2 regions of the Clavibacter tessellarius genome follow, and region 1 is predicted to be linked to the other one. Evidence: predicted binding sites of a transcription regulator. Region 1 holds the regulator's gene; the other holds the start of a gene.
What was found. The regulator LexA, encoded in region 1, represses DNA repair genes until DNA is damaged. The targets are predictions, from matches to a motif close to TCGAACANNTGTTCGA.

Region 1 (7,276 bases):
CAGCTCGCCTTCCGCGAGGCATCGCCCTACCCCGACGCCATCGGCCAGGGTCCCGGCGAGAAGTACACCGGCCCGGTCTCCTGACGCCGGGCGCGGATCGGCGGCCGGCGGATCCGCGAGGCAGCACGTGCGACGTCCGGCCGGACGGGCAGCCGCGCGGACCACGGACCGCGACCGCTGCCGGCGGACCCAGGCGCCCGATCAGCCGGCGGAGGTGACGCGGAGCCCCATGCTGTCGACGCGGTCGGCGAGCACGGCGCTCCGCGACCACCGGTCCTGCACCCGCGCGAGGAGCCCGTCGAGCGCGGCCCGGTCGAGGCCGTCGACGAGCGCGAGCGTGATGAGGAGCTCCGGCCCCTCGAGCCGGGCCCGCGGATCCCCTGACGCCGCGCCGAGCGCCACGACCGCGGGCTCCTCCCGGACGCTCGCCTCGAGCTCCGCGACCACCTCCGGGTCCTCCGGGCTCGGGATCCACGGCAGCGAGCGGGCGACGGCCCACACGGCCGGCCGGCGCAGCACGAACTCGGTCTCGGACATCGGGTCGAGCACGACGAGGTCCGTCTCCTCGCTCGCGGCGGCCAGCGCGACGCGCACGGCGTCCGCCGGCACCGGGCGCGCGGCCGGGTTCCAGCGGCCCATCGCGGCGACGGACGTGAAGACCGGCATGACCGTGCGCCCGTCGGGACCGGCGACCGTGATGATCGACAGCTCGGCGCTCTTGTCCACCTTCAGCCCGGTGTCGCCGACGCCCTCCTCGCCGAGGCGCGCCACCAGCGGGATGAGCAGGCGGGCGTCGCGGAGCGCGTCCACGACGGCGGACGGCCCCGCCTCGCCGCGTCCGTGCCGGGCGAGCGCCTCGGCCAGGGCGGGAGGCGCGGATCCGTCGTCGCCCGGGAACGCGGTCGGCTCGAAGGAGCGGCCGGCCCAGGGGGTCCCGGCGGAGTCGGCGTGCGGCGTGGAGCCCGTCATCACTCCCCGGCGACGTCGAGCGCCTGGCCGAGCGTGAACGCGCCCGCGTACAGCGCCTTGCCGACGATGGCGCCCTCGAGGCCGAGCGGCACCAGCTCGCGGAGCGCCGCGATGTCGTCGAGGCTCGAGACCCCGCCGGAGGCGACGACCGGGCGCTCCGTGCGTTCGAGCACGTCGCGGAGCAGCTGCAGGTTCGGACCCTGGAGCGTGCCGTCCTTGGTCACGTCGGTGACCACGTAGCGCGCGCAGCCGGCCTCCTCGAGGCGCTCGAGGACCTCCCAGATGTCGCCGCCGTCCTGCGTCCAGCCCCGCGCGGAGAGGGTGCGGCCGCGGACGTCGAGCCCGACCGCGACGGCCTCACCGTGCTGCGCGATGACGCTCGCGGCCCACTCGGGGTTCTCGAGCGCGGCGGTGCCGAGGTTGATGCGCGTCGCGCCGCTCTCGAGCGCCACGTCGAGCGAGCGGTCGTCGCGGATGCCGCCCGACAGCTCGATCTGCACGCCGTCGATGGCCCGGATCACCCGGGAGATGACGGAGAGGTTGTCGCCCCGGCCGAACGCGGCGTCGAGGTCGACGAGGTGCAGCCACTCGGCGCCCTGCTCGGCCCAGTCGCGGGCCGCGTCGACGGGGTCGCCGTAGCCGGTCTCGGTTCCGGCCGCGCCCTGCGTGAGGCGGACGGCCTGGCCGCCGGCCACGTCGACGGCGGGCAGGAGGGTCAGGCGGGGCGTGCTGGTGAACTCGCTCATGGTCGCTCTCGTTCGGTCGTGCGGGCGGTCGGATGCCGTCGTCGACGGCGGGGAGGTCGGCGGTCGAGCCGGCGTCAGGCGGCACGGAGGGTGCCGAGCCAGTTGGCGAGCAGCCGGATCCCGGCCGCGCCCGACTTCTCGGGGTGGAACTGCGTCGCGGACAGCGGGCCGTTCTCCACGGCGGCGACGAACCGCTCGCCGTGCGTGGCCCAGGTGACGTGCGGCGCCGGCAGCGGCGGGAGCGGGTCGATGCCCCAGGTGCGCGCCGCGTAGGAGTGCACGAAGTAGAAGCGCTCGTCCTCGAGTCCGGCGAACAGCGCCGATCCGGCCGGGGCGTCGACGGTGTTCCAGCCCATGTGCGGGAGGACGTCCGACTCCAGCCGGCCGACCGTGCCCGGCCACTCCCCCAGGCCGGCCACGTCGACGTCGCGCTCGACGCCGCGGTCGAACATGACCTGCATCCCGACGCAGATGCCGAGCACCGGGCGCCCGCCGGCGAGGCGGCGGTCCACGACGCGGTCGCCGCCGGCCGCGCGGAGGGAGGTCATGACCGCGGAGAACGCGCCGACGCCGGGGACCAGGAGCCCGTCGGCCTCGTACGCCCGCTTCGGGTCGCCGGTGAGCTCCACGTCGGCTCCCGCCAGCTCGAGCGCCTTGACGGCGGAGTGGACGTTGCCGCTCCCGTAGTCGAGGACGACGACGGAGGGCCGCGTCACAGCGCGCCCTTGGTGGAGGGGATGCCGGACACGCGCGGGTCGAGCTCCTTCGCCTGGCGGAACGCGCGGGCGAACGACTTGAACTCGGCCTCCGCGATGTGGTGCGGGTCACGTCCGCCGAGGACCGTGACGTGGACGGTCAGCCCCGCGTGGAAGGTGATGGCCTCGAAGACGTGGCGGACCATGGATCCGGTGAAGTGGCCGCCGATGAGGTGCATCTCGAAGCCCGCGGGCTCGCCGGAGTGGACCAGGAACGGGCGCCCGGAGATGTCCACGACGGACTGCACGAGCGCCTCGTCGAGCGGGACGAGCGCGTCGCCGAAGCGGGCGATGCCGGACTTGTCGCCGAGCGCCTGGCGGATGGCCTGGCCGAGGACGATGCCCACGTCCTCCACCGTGTGGTGCACGTCGATGTGGGTGTCGCCGGTGGCCGTGACCTTCAGGTCGGTGAGCGAGTGCTTCGCGAAGGCGGTGAGCATGTGGTCGTAGAACGGGACCGACGTGCTGATCTCGGAGGCGCCGGTGCCGTCGAGGTCGAGCTGGAGCTCGATGCTGGACTCGCTGGTCTGCCGCGTGACGTGCGCGGTGCGCGCGAGGGTGCTCATGCCCTCCATGCTACCGAGCGGCTCCGGTTCCCCCGCTCGCTCCCGGCCGCCACCGGGAGACGAGCGGGCCCGTGGACACGTCGCCCGCCTGGGCGGGACGACGGACCGGGATCAGTGGGCGTACTGCGCCGGCACGGCGAGCTGCTGGCCGGCCGCGACGTCCGACGTGGGCAGCCGGTTCAGGTCGACCAGCGACGCGATGACGTCGCGGGGGTCGGAGGACGGCGCGATCTCCTCGGCGAGGTCCCATAGGGACTGGCCGCTCGAGACGGTGACGTACTCGAGGGCGGTGCCCGAGGCGTCCTTCGACGCGACGGCGGCGCCGCCGTTGAGGGCGACGAGCCCGACGCCGAGCGCGAGCGGCGCGGCGACGAGGGCCGTGAGGACGACGCGTCCCCGACGGGTGATGCGCAGGCGCGTGCGGGGCGCGACGGCGACCTCCGCGACGGCGGGCGTGATGGAGGGAGCGGTGGCGGCGGGGGCTGCGGTGTTCATGGTGACCTCTCGTGCGAGACGGTGGGGCGTCGATGCGACGCACCCGGCGGTGCAGTGCGGTGCGGCATGCGATGCGGGTCCGGCAGCTCGCACCCGGCTCTCGGCCGGGAGAGCCGGGTGCGAAGCTGTGTTCCGAACATACATTCGAACCCGGGGCTTCGCAAGCCCCCACCGCCCCGATCCCGTCGCCAGGGACGCGACACGCTCGAACAGGTGTTTGCCCGGGGCGCCTCGGCTGGATACAGTTTCGAGTGCCTGGTGTCCATTCCACCGGGCACCACCGACATCGCCCTCGCGAGCGCGTCGCCCCGCCGGGTCGCCGCATCACGGAGGGCGTCGGCGACGAGAGGCGGGCCGTGGCATGACGGACGAGCGAGCAGCGGGCGGCGGCGCGACGAGGCGCCGCAAGAGCCTCAGCGAGAAGCAGATCTCGATCCTGGAGTTCATCCAGCGCACCATCGCCGGGCAGGGCTACCCGCCGAGCATGCGCGAGATCGGCGACGCCGTCGGCCTCGCCTCGCTCTCGAGCGTCACCCACCAGCTCAACCAGCTCGAGCTGTCCGGCTACCTCCGCCGCGACCCGAACCGTCCCCGCGCCCTCGAGGTGCTCATCGACCTGCCCGGCAGCGGCGCCGCCGAGAGCGGCGAGCCGTCGACCCCGGTGGGCGACGCGGCCATGGTGCCCATGGTCGGGCGCATCGCGGCCGGCATCCCCATCACCGCCGAGCAGATGGTCGAGGAGGTCTTCCCCCTCCCCCGCCAGCTCGTGGGCAAGGGCGACCTCTTCATGCTGCGCGTCGTCGGCGACTCCATGATCGACGCGGCCATCTGCGACGGCGACTGGGTCGTGGTGCGCCAGCAGAAGACGGCGGAGAACGGCGACATCGTCGCGGCCATGCTCGACGACGAGGCCACCGTCAAGGTGTTCCGCCAGCGCGACGGCCACACGTGGCTCCTGCCCCGCAACAGCGCGTTCGAGCCGATCCTCGGCGACTTCGCCGAGGTCGTCGGCAAGGTCGTCGCGGTCATGCGCTCCGTCTGACGCCCGCACGACGCACGAGAGCGGCCGGTCCCCGAGGGGATCGGCCGCTCTCGTGCGTGCGGGTGGTGCGTCCGGCGCGGATCAGGCGGTGGGGACGACGGCGTACCGGGCCACCTGGGCCTGCTGCTCGGCCGTCACGAGCGCCCGCATGCGCGTGCCCTCCTCGACGTAGGACGTCTCGAGCACCTTCGCGCCGTCGTGCAGCATCGCGACGACCTCGCCGTGCTCGAACGGCACCAGCAGGTCGACCTCGATGGTCGGCTGCGGGAGCAGCTCGGCGATGCGACGACGCAGCTCCGCGACGCCCTCGCCCGTGCGGGCCGACACGAACACGCCCTGCGGCGCGAGCCCGCGGAGGACGACGCGGTCCCCGTCCGACGCGAGGTCGCTCTTGTTGAACACCACGATCTCGGGGATGCCCGAGGCGTCGACCTCCGCGATCACCTCGTGCACGGTGGCGAGCTGCGCCGCCGGATCCGGGTGCGACGCGTCCACGACGTGCACGAGCACGTCCGAGTCCGCGAGCTCCTCCAGCGTCGAGCGGAACGCCTCGACGAGCTGGTGCGGAAGGTTGCGGACGAAGCCCACGGTGTCGGCCAGCGTGTACAGCTGCCCCTGGTCGGTCTCCGTCTTGCGGACGGTCGCGTCGAGCGTGGCGAACAGGGCGTTCTCCACGAGCACGCCCGCCTTGGTCACGCGGTTCAGCAGCGACGACTTGCCGGCGTTCGTGTAGCCGACGATCGCCACCGACGGGACGGCGTTGCGGTCGCGGTTGGCGCGCTTGGTGTCGCGCGCGGGCTTCATGCCGGCGATCTGCTTGCGCAGCTTCGCCATGCGGGTGTTGATGCGGCGACGGTCGAGCTCGATCTTCGTCTCACCCGGTCCGCGGGATCCCATGCCGGCGCCCGCGCCGCCGACCTGGCCACCGGCCTGGCGCGACATCGAGTCGCCCCAGCCGCGGAGGCGAGGGAGCAGGTACTGGAGCTGCGCGAGCTCGACCTGGGCCTTGCCCTCCCGGCTCTTGGCGTGCTGGCTGAAGATGTCGAGGATCACGGCGGTGCGGTCGATGACCTTGACCTTCACCACGTCCTCGAGCGCGCGCCGCTGGCTCGGGGCGAGCTCGGTGTCGGCGATGACCGTGTCGGCGCCCACCGCGGCCACGAGCGCACGCAGCTCCTCGGCCTTGCCGCTGCCGAAGTAGGTGCTGGGATCCGGCGTGGGTCGGCGCTGCAGCAGGCCGTCGAGCACCACGGCACCCGCGGTCTCCGCGAGGGCCGCGAGCTCGCGCATGCTGTTCTCGGCGTCGTCGACGGAGCCCTGCGAGTACACGCCGATGAGGACGACGTTCTCGAGGCGCAGCTGCCGGTACTCGACCTCGGTGACGTCCTCGAGCTCGGTCGACAGGCCCGCCACGCGGCGGAGCGCCTGGCGGTCCGCGCGCTCGGTCTGGTCGCCGTCGAAGCCCTGCTCGGTGTCGGGGGCCGCGGACAGCGCCTGCGCGCCGGATCCGCGGAAGAGGGCGTAGCCGGCGGATCGGTCCTCCGCCCGTGCGAGGACGCGCGCGACGACGTCGTCCCCGGCGGTGCTCTCGGTGGACGTCGTCGTCGTGTCCGCGGGCTGGTCGTGCTCGTCGTGCGTGATCATGTGCTCCCATCGTAGCGTCGGCGTCCGGTATCGTCCCGTGCATGGCCGACGCGCATTACTTCTCCTCGTCGCCGGCCGGTCCCCTGCGCACCCGCGCGATCACGGTCGAGCTGGGCGGACGGACGGTCGACGTCGAGACCGCGGGCGGCGTCTTCAGCCCCGAGCACGTCGACCAGGGGACCCTGGTCCTGCTGCGGAACGTCCCCGCACCTCCCCTGGAGGGGCACCTGCTGGACGTCGGTTGCGGCTGGGGTCCGGTGGCGCTCGACCTGGCGATGCGATCGCCGTCGGCCACCGTATGGGCGGTCGACGTGAACGAGCGGGCGCTCGAGCTGACGCGGGCGAACGCCCGGTCCCTCGGTCTCGAGAACGTCAACGCCGTGCTGCCCGAGGATGTTCCCGCCGACCTCGCCTTCGCCACCGTGTGGTCGAACCCGCCCATCCGGGTCGGCAAGGAGGCGCTGCACGGCATCCTCGCGCACTGGCTCCCGCGGCTCGCGTCCGGGGCCGACGCGTGGCTCGTGGTGCAGCGGAACCTCGGGTCCGACTCCCTGCAGCGCTGGCTCGTCGAGACCATGCCCCCCGAGCTGGAGACGACCCGCGCCGCGTCCGACAAGGGCTTCCGCGTGCTGCGCGTGCACCGGGGCGAGGGCGCCTAGGGGCGAGCGCCCGTCGCGCGGCGCCCGGCGCCCGGCGCCCGGACGCGTTCGCGCCGGTCAGGCCAGCGCGACGACCCCGTCGAAGACGAGCTCGGCCGGACCCGAGAGGCCGACGTGCTCGCCGTCCTCCGCCGGGAACATGCGCACGCCGAGGACGCCGCCGGGCACCTGCACGCGCCACTGGTGCGGTGCCGCCGCGCCCGCCCAGTGCCGGGTCGCGAGGGCCGCGGCGACCGCGCCGGTGCCGCAGCTGAGGGTCTCGCCGCTGCCGCGCTCGTGCACGCGCATCGTGATGTGGCCGACGCCGTCGACCACGAGCGGGTCGGCGGGGACGACGAGCTCGACGTTGACGCCGTCCGCGGGCTCCGGATCCAGCTGGGGGACGAAGCCCAGGTCGGCC
Region 2 (7,276 bases), 580 kb from region 1:
GTACCCGGACGCCGGGCACGCGTTCCTCAACGACGCGGAGTCGGGGCCGCGGATCCTCCGCCCGGTGCTCCGCGCCACCGGGCTCGGGCCCGAGCCCGCGTCCGCCGCGGACGCCTGGCGGCGGATCGACGCCTTCCTCGGCGCGCACCTGCGGGGCTGACCCGCCCGACGCGCACGCGAGACGCGCGCTCGTCGCCATAGCGCATCCGGCCCGTCGCCGTGCGGACCATCCACCGGTCTCGGTTAGCCTGAGGGGCATGCGGGCCGCCGTGCCCGAACCTCCCCGCCCGGCGACGAGAGATCCCCCCATGCAGCACGCCCCCCAGAGGACCCGCGCCGACCGGGCCCGCGTCCGCGGCATCGCGCGGCACGGACGCCTCCGCACGCCGAGCGCCGGCCGCACCGTGATGAAGGGCGTCGCGGCCGTCGTCGCCGTCGCGCTCGCGAGCACGCTCTCCGTCGTGGGCATCGCCGCCTGGGACCTCTCGCGCACCGTCTCCGCCAACCAGGTCGACATCTCCGGCGGTCAGGCGCTTCCACCGTCGCTCGGCGGGATCGACGGCGGCGCCAACATCCTCATCGTCGGCAGCGACAGCCGCGCCGGCCAGGGCGACGGCTACGGCGCGGCCAAGGACGTGGGCACCGCGACGCTCAACGACGTGACGATGCTCCTGCACATCAGCGAGGACAGCTCGCGCGCCACCGTGATCTCGTTCCCGCGCGACATGCTCGTCCCGATCCCCGCGTGCCAGGGCCCGGACGGCACGCAGTACCCGGCGCTCGCCCGCGCGCAGCTCAACGAGTCGCTGTCCCGCGGCGGCTTCGAGTGCACCGTGCGCATGGTCGAGGGCCTCACCGGGCTCGACATCCCCTACGGCGGCGTCGTCCAGTTCAACGGCGTGGTCGAGATGTCCAACGCGGTCGGCGGCGTCGAGGTCTGCGTGGCCAACGGCATCTACGACAAGAAGACCGACCTGGCGCTGGATCCCGGCCTGCACACCCTCCAGGGCAAGGACGCGGTGCAGTTCCTCCGCACCCGCTACGGCGTGGGCGACGGCAGCGACATCTCGCGCATCGGCAACCAGCAGGTCTTCCTCAGCGCGCTCGTGCGCACGATCAAGAGCACCGACACCCTGACGAACCCGGCGAAGCTCTACGGCATCGCGCGCGCCGTGGTCGACAACATGCAGCTGTCGACGTCGCTCGCGGACCTCGACACGCTCGTCTCCGTGGCGCTCACGTTCAAGGACATCCCGCTCGACGACGTCGTGTTCCTCCAGTACCCGGGCACGGTGCTCGCCAACGGGCGGGTGCAGCCGGACGAGGCCGCGGCCGCCCAGCTCGTGGGCCTGCTCGCGTCCGACGCGGACTTCTCGCTCGGCCAGCCCGCGGCGACGGACGAGGCCGGCAGCGTCCCGGGCAGCGTGCCGGGCGAGGCCGCCACGACGCCGCCCGCCGCGGAGTCGGCGGCCCCGGCGGACGGATCCTCGCCCGCCCCGGCGCCGTCGCCCACGTCGGAGGTGCTCGACCAGAGCATCACCGGGCAGACGGCCGCGCAGAGCACCTGCTCCAACGGCCAGGGCCGCTAGCGCCGCCCACCCGCTGGGATGTCGAGCGACCGGCGCCAGCGGTCGGTCGAGTATCAGCCGTCAGCCGTCGACGCTCAGCGGTCGGCGGGCGCCTCGACGACGCGCGGATCCGGGAACGCCGTCTCGACCGCGGGCGACGCGGTGCCGCGGGCGCGCATCCAGACGAAGAAGCCCGTGAGGGTGAAGGCGCCGTAGAAGACGTACATGAACGCCGACGCGTAGTAGCCCGCGCCCACGAGGAGCGGCACGCCGACGAGGTCGACCGCCACCCAGATGAGCCAGAACTCGACCCAGCCCTTGGCCATGCCGTAGGTGGCGAGGAGCGAGCCGACGAAGATCCAGGCGTCGGCCCACACGGGCTCGTAGGAGCCGAGCGCGCGGAAGAGGGGCGTGAGGAGCGCCGTGCCGCCGACGAGCGCGACGACGAGCAGGGCGCGCTGGCGGCCGGACGCCCAGCGCGGCACCACGGGCGCGCCACTGTGCCGGGCTTGCTGCCAGCGGTGCCAGCCGTAGACGGACACGGCGATGAACATGACCTGGCGTCCGGCCTGGCCGAGGAGGTTCACGGGGTTCGGCGTGCCGAAGACGGCGCCGAGGAAGACGGTGAAGAGGAGCACGTTGCCGACGATGCCGACGGGCCACGCCCAGACCTTCCGGCGCATGCCGCCGAGCGCGCTGGCGAGGCCGAAGAGGTTGCCGACGATCTCGCGCCAGAGGATGGTCTGGTCGCCGATGCGGAGCTGCGCGTCGAACAGCCACTCGAGTGCCGCCATGCGGGATCCCTCCGTGCGCCGCGGTCCGGGTGATCGCGTGCCGACGCCGTGCGCGGCGCCGTGGGATCCAAGGCCGCGACGCCGCCCGCTATTCCCCGCACGCCGCACGCCCGGGTGGGCGGGCGCTCAGGCGAACAGGCGCGTGTCGAGCTCCTCGTCCGACGCCGTGACGAGCGACCACCGGCCGCGTCCGTCGACGCTCAGGTCGAACGACCCGTCGACCCGGCGCGCGCCCGTGGTGAGCGGCACGGCCTCGACGCGCCACATCCGGAGCTCGAGCAGGTGCCCGCTCGCGCCGCGGGGCGCGCGGCCCGTGCGCTGCCACCAGTCGACCCGCGCGATCCACCGCTCGGGCGAGCTGACGACGCCGTAGACCACGCCCCGCCAGGTGAACCGGAGCGGCGAGCCGTCCCCCGAGAGCTCGACCTCCACGTCCTCGTCGATCCGCATCATGCCGCTCCTCCCATCGTCGCGCCGGCCGCGCCTCGTGCGTTCGAACGGGTGTTCGAACGTCTGATCCGAGTGTAGGAACGGGCGCCGACATCCACGAGGGGAGCGGGCGGATCCGCCTCACCCTCCACCGGAGGTCGAGGGTCGGGCGCGGCCGGCCGATCGGGCATGGATCCGGGCACGCGCGCGTTGGCCCTGGAGTCCCGAGGGCGGCAGACGCCTCCCTCGTCATCGACACCCGAGGAGGGTCCACATGACCGACACCACCACCGCGGCCGGCGCATCCGGCACGTTCACCATCGGCGGCGACCTGCCCGTCGTCCGTCTCGGCTACGGCACCATGCAGCTGACCGGCGAGGGCGTCTGGGGCGCCCCCGCGGATCCCGCCGAGGCCGTCCGCGTCATCCGCCGCGCCGCCGAGCTCGGCGTCACGTTCTTCGACACCGCCGACTCCTACGGCCCGTTCGTGGCCGAGGAGTTCCTCAAGGAGGCGCTCCACCCGTACGCCGACGACGTCGTCGTCGCAACCAAGGGCGGGCTCACGCGCCCCGGCCCCGGCGACTGGCGCCCCGTCGGCCGCCCCGAGTACCTGCGCCAGCAGGCCGAGCTGAGCCTCCGCCACCTCGGCCTCGAGCGCATCGACCTCTACCAGCTGCACCGCATCGACCCGGCCGTCCCGTTGGAGGACCAGATCGGCGTGCTCAAGGAGCTGCAGTCCGAGGGCAAGATCCGCCACATCGGCCTGTCCGAGGTCTCCGTGGACGACGTGAAGGCGGCGCGCGAGATCGCCGAGATCGTCTCCGTGCAGAACCTCTTCAACCTCGCCAAGCGCGACGCCGAGCCGCTGCTCGAGTACGCCGAGGCCGAGGGCCTCGCGTTCATCCCGTGGTTCCCGCTCGCGACCGGCGAGCTCGCGAAGGACGGCGGCCCGCTCGACGCCCTCGCGAAGCAGCACGACGCGAGCCCGTCGCAGCTCGCCCTCGCGTGGCTCCTCCGCCGCTCGCCCGTGATGCTGCCGATCCCCGGCACCAAGTCAGTCGGGCACGTCGAGGACAACATCGCCGCGGCGGCGATCGAGCTCACCGACGACGAGTTCCAGGCGCTCACCGACGCCGTCTGATCCCCGCGCGCGCGAGGGCCCCGCAGGAGATCCTGCGGGGCCCTCGTGCGTCGTGCCGTGCGCGCGGTGCCGCGCGATGGCGCCGCTAGGTGCCGATGCGGGTGCCGGAGTCGTCGGCGAGGCCGAGGTCGTCGAGCTGCGCGAGGAGGCTCGCGCCGTCCGGGGCGTAGACCCACGGGACGCTGCTGTCGAGCGCCCGCTCCTCGGCCTTCGCGCGGCCGCCCGCGAGGACGGCCTCGCCGGCGCTGAGCTGGCGGATGAGCACGACCTTCACGTTGTCGGGGTTCCGCTCCGCGAACTCGCCGTAGAGCAGCTCGTCGTGCTGGCCGTCGTCGCCCGCGAGGATCCACTTCACGCGCGGGAACTCCTCGGCGAGCCGCTGCAGGTTCAGCCGCTTGTGCTCCATGCCGCTGCGGAACCAGCGGTCGACCGTGGGACCCCAGTCGGTGAGGAGGATCGGGCCCGGCGGGTACAGGTTCCGCGACAGGAACCGGGTGAGCGTCGGCGCCACGTTCCACGCGCCCGTCGAGAGGTACAGCACGGGCGAGCCCGCGTGGCGCACGCGCAGCCGCTCGTAGAGGACGGCCATGCCGGGCGTGGGCGTCCGCGCGTGCTCGTCGAGCACGAACGTGTTCCACGCGGCGAGGAAGGGCCGGGGGAGCGCGGTGACCATCACGGTGTCGTCGATGTCGCTGAGGATCCCGGTGCGCACGTCGTCGCCCACGATGAACACCGGCGCCTCGACGGTCTCGGACCCCTGCGAGCGGATGCGGATGGTGTGCCACCCGCTCGGCAGCGCCGCCTCGACGACCGTGTCGACGACGCCGCCCCGGTCGGCCCGCACGTGGTGCTCGGTGCCGTCGATCTCGACGACCACGTCGACGTCGGTGAGCGGCACGCTCGTGAAGCTGCGCCAGCCGCGGACGACCTTGTCGCCCGCCAGCGCGCGCTTGCTCTTCGGGTCGGTGAGGAGGACGCGGCAGAGCACGCGCACCCACCGGACGGATCCGTAGCCCGCGTACGGGATGACGGTCGGCTGGAGGCCCCGTTTGCGGGCGCGGCCCTCGCGGATCTCGTGGATGCGGTCCTCCATGCGCGCCGCCCGGTGCAGCACGGGTGCGGCGGCGGGGGACTCGAGGAGCGTGCGGGTCGCGTGCTTCTTCTTCTTCGAGGAGGGGGCCACGGGCTCAGTCAAGCAGACCCGGGCGGAGCGGGACGCCGATCACACCGGGCGGGCGAGCTCCGCGGTGTCCGGCGCGCCCTGGTCGACGCCGGGGCCGACCTCGTCCATGGCGAGCTCCTCGATGACGTCCTCGGCCTGCGCGGCCACCGCGCGCAGCAGGTCGGGCGAGCCCTCCGCCGTGGGGTCGAGCCACTCCTCGACGACGTCCGGCGACAGCACGACGGGCATCCGCTCGGCCAGCGCCTCCACCGTGCCGGCCGCGGGGCGCGTGAGGACCGCGCAGCTCAGCACCCAGCGGGCCGGGTCGTCGGCCGCGCGCGACGGGTCCCGCCACCACTCGTACAGCGCCGCGAGCAGCACGATCCCGTCGCCCGCGCCGACGAGGTAGGGCGTGCGGAGGCCGTCGTCGGTCTCGTGGTGCTCGTAGTAGCCGGAGACGGGGACGGCCGCGCGCCGGGAGACGAGCGCCGGCAGGAGCTCGGGCCGGGAGGCGAGGGACTCGGCGGGGACCTCGGCGAGCGGCGGGCCCTGGTCCGGCCCCGGGGATCCGGCCGGGACGAGGCCCCAGCGCGCGGACTCGAGCCGCCGGACCGGCACCTGGTCCTCCGTGTCGCCCTCGGGGCGGCGGGGGAGCGTGTCCACCAGCACGGCGACGCGCTGGCCCGGCTCGATGCGCCAGGACGGGGCGGGCACGGCGCCGCCCGCGTGGTCGACGTCGAGCAGGGCGACCAGGTCGTCGGCGGACAGGGCCCGGGCGAGGATGCGCGTCATGCCCTCCATCCTGGCCGACGCCCGGACGGCCGGGTCCCGCGGGCGGCATCCGGTGGGCTGTCCGGCGAGCGTCCATTTGTTACGAAGTGGCGTCAGCGGACCCTCCGGTGCGGTCGATCCGCGGCGGGCGTGGTTCGCTGGTGTGCCTGGCAAGTGTCGATTCGTAGTGCCTACGAGGAATGAGCCACCCATGATCGAGTTCCACCACGTCCGCAAGCAGTACCCGGACGGCACGCTCGCGATCGAGGACTTCAGCCTCGTCGTCCCCTCGCAGACCACGACGGTCCTCGTCGGGTCCTCGGGCTGCGGCAAGACGACCCTCATGCGCATGATCAACCGCATGGTCGATCCCACGAGCGGCCGCATCGAGATCGACGGCACCGACATCGCCACGCAGGACGCCGTGAAGCTCCGCCGCAGCATCGGCTACGTGATGCAGAACTCGGGCCTCCTGCCGCACCGCAAGGTCGTCGACAACATCGCGACCGTCCCCCGCCTCACGGGCGTGGACAAGCGGACGGCGCGCGAGGACGCGCTGAAGCTCATGGACACGGTGGGCCTCGACCGCTCGATGGCCGACCGCTACCCGTCGCAGCTCTCCGGCGGCCAGCAGCAGCGCGTGGGCGTGGCGCGCGGGCTCGCGGTCGACCCGAACATCCTGCTGATGGACGAGCCGTTCGGCGCCGTCGACCCGCTCGTGCGCGACGACCTCCAGCAGGAGCTCATCCGGCTCCGCACCCAGCTCGACAAGACCGTCGTCTTCGTCACGCACGACATCGACGAGGCCTTCCTCCTCGGGGACCAGGTCGTGATCCTCGAGAAGGGCGGCCGCATCGCCCAGCAGGGCACGCCGCAGGAGATCCTCTCGGACCCCGCGAACGACTTCGTGCGCGACTTCGTGGGCGCCGACAAGGGCAAGCGCGCGCTCCACCTCGAGGACACCGGCACCGGCCGCGTGCTCGTCGACCGCGACGGCCGGCTCGTCGGCGTGCTCGACGGCGAGGACCGCGCCGCCCGGACCGCCGCCGCGTCCGAGCGCGCCACGACCGAGGCGGGGGCCGCGCACGCCCCCGGTGCTCCGGCGCAGGGTGCGGGACCCGCGTGAACTGGGTCCTCACGAACATCCAGACGGTGCTGGACCTGGCCGTCGCGCACGTGACGCTGGCGGCGCCGCCCATCATCGTGGGCCTCGTGCTGTCGCTGCCCTTCGGTTGGCTGGCCAACCGCTACCGGCCCGTCCGCGGACCGCTCCTCACGGTCGGCGGGATCCTGTACACGATCCCGTCCCTCCCGCTGCTCATCGCGATCCCGGCCATCATCGGCACGACGATCATCGACCCCCGGAACGTCGTCGTCGCGCTGACCGTCTACGCCCTCGCCCTCCTGGTGC

Region 2: the regulator LexA is predicted to act here: its motif matches at 2,856-2,871, upstream of FGG90_RS03655 (DUF6504 family protein).

The regions. Positions count from the first base shown of each region.
Region 1 covers NZ_CP040788.1:1,375,129-1,382,404, forward strand. Annotated here, with positions in the region: gene FGG90_RS06275 (DUF1844 domain-containing protein) at 1-84, shown strand, start outside; gene FGG90_RS06280 (SseB family protein) at 202-969, opposite strand; gene priA (bifunctional 1-(5-phosphoribosyl)-5-((5-phosphoribosylamino)methylideneamino)imidazole-4-carboxamide isomerase/phosphoribosylanthranilate isomerase PriA) at 969-1,715, opposite strand; gene hisH (imidazole glycerol phosphate synthase subunit HisH) at 1,790-2,431, opposite strand; gene hisB (imidazoleglycerol-phosphate dehydratase HisB) at 2,428-3,036, opposite strand; gene FGG90_RS06300 (LysM peptidoglycan-binding domain-containing protein) at 3,148-3,531, opposite strand; gene lexA (transcriptional repressor LexA) at 3,893-4,573, shown strand; gene hflX (GTPase HflX) at 4,655-6,217, opposite strand; gene FGG90_RS06315 (class I SAM-dependent methyltransferase) at 6,259-6,876, shown strand; gene dapF (diaminopimelate epimerase) at 6,934-7,276, opposite strand, start outside.
Region 2 covers NZ_CP040788.1:798,090-805,365, forward strand. Annotated here, with positions in the region: gene FGG90_RS03640 (dienelactone hydrolase family protein) at 1-160, shown strand, start outside; gene FGG90_RS03645 (LCP family protein) at 309-1,589, shown strand; gene pnuC (nicotinamide riboside transporter PnuC) at 1,664-2,362, opposite strand; gene FGG90_RS03655 (DUF6504 family protein) at 2,489-2,815, opposite strand; gene FGG90_RS03660 (aldo/keto reductase) at 3,066-3,932, shown strand; gene FGG90_RS03665 (App1 family protein) at 4,018-5,115, opposite strand; gene FGG90_RS03670 (SOS response-associated peptidase) at 5,155-5,886, opposite strand; gene FGG90_RS03675 (ABC transporter ATP-binding protein) at 6,077-6,991, shown strand; gene FGG90_RS03680 (ABC transporter permease) at 6,988-7,276, shown strand, end outside.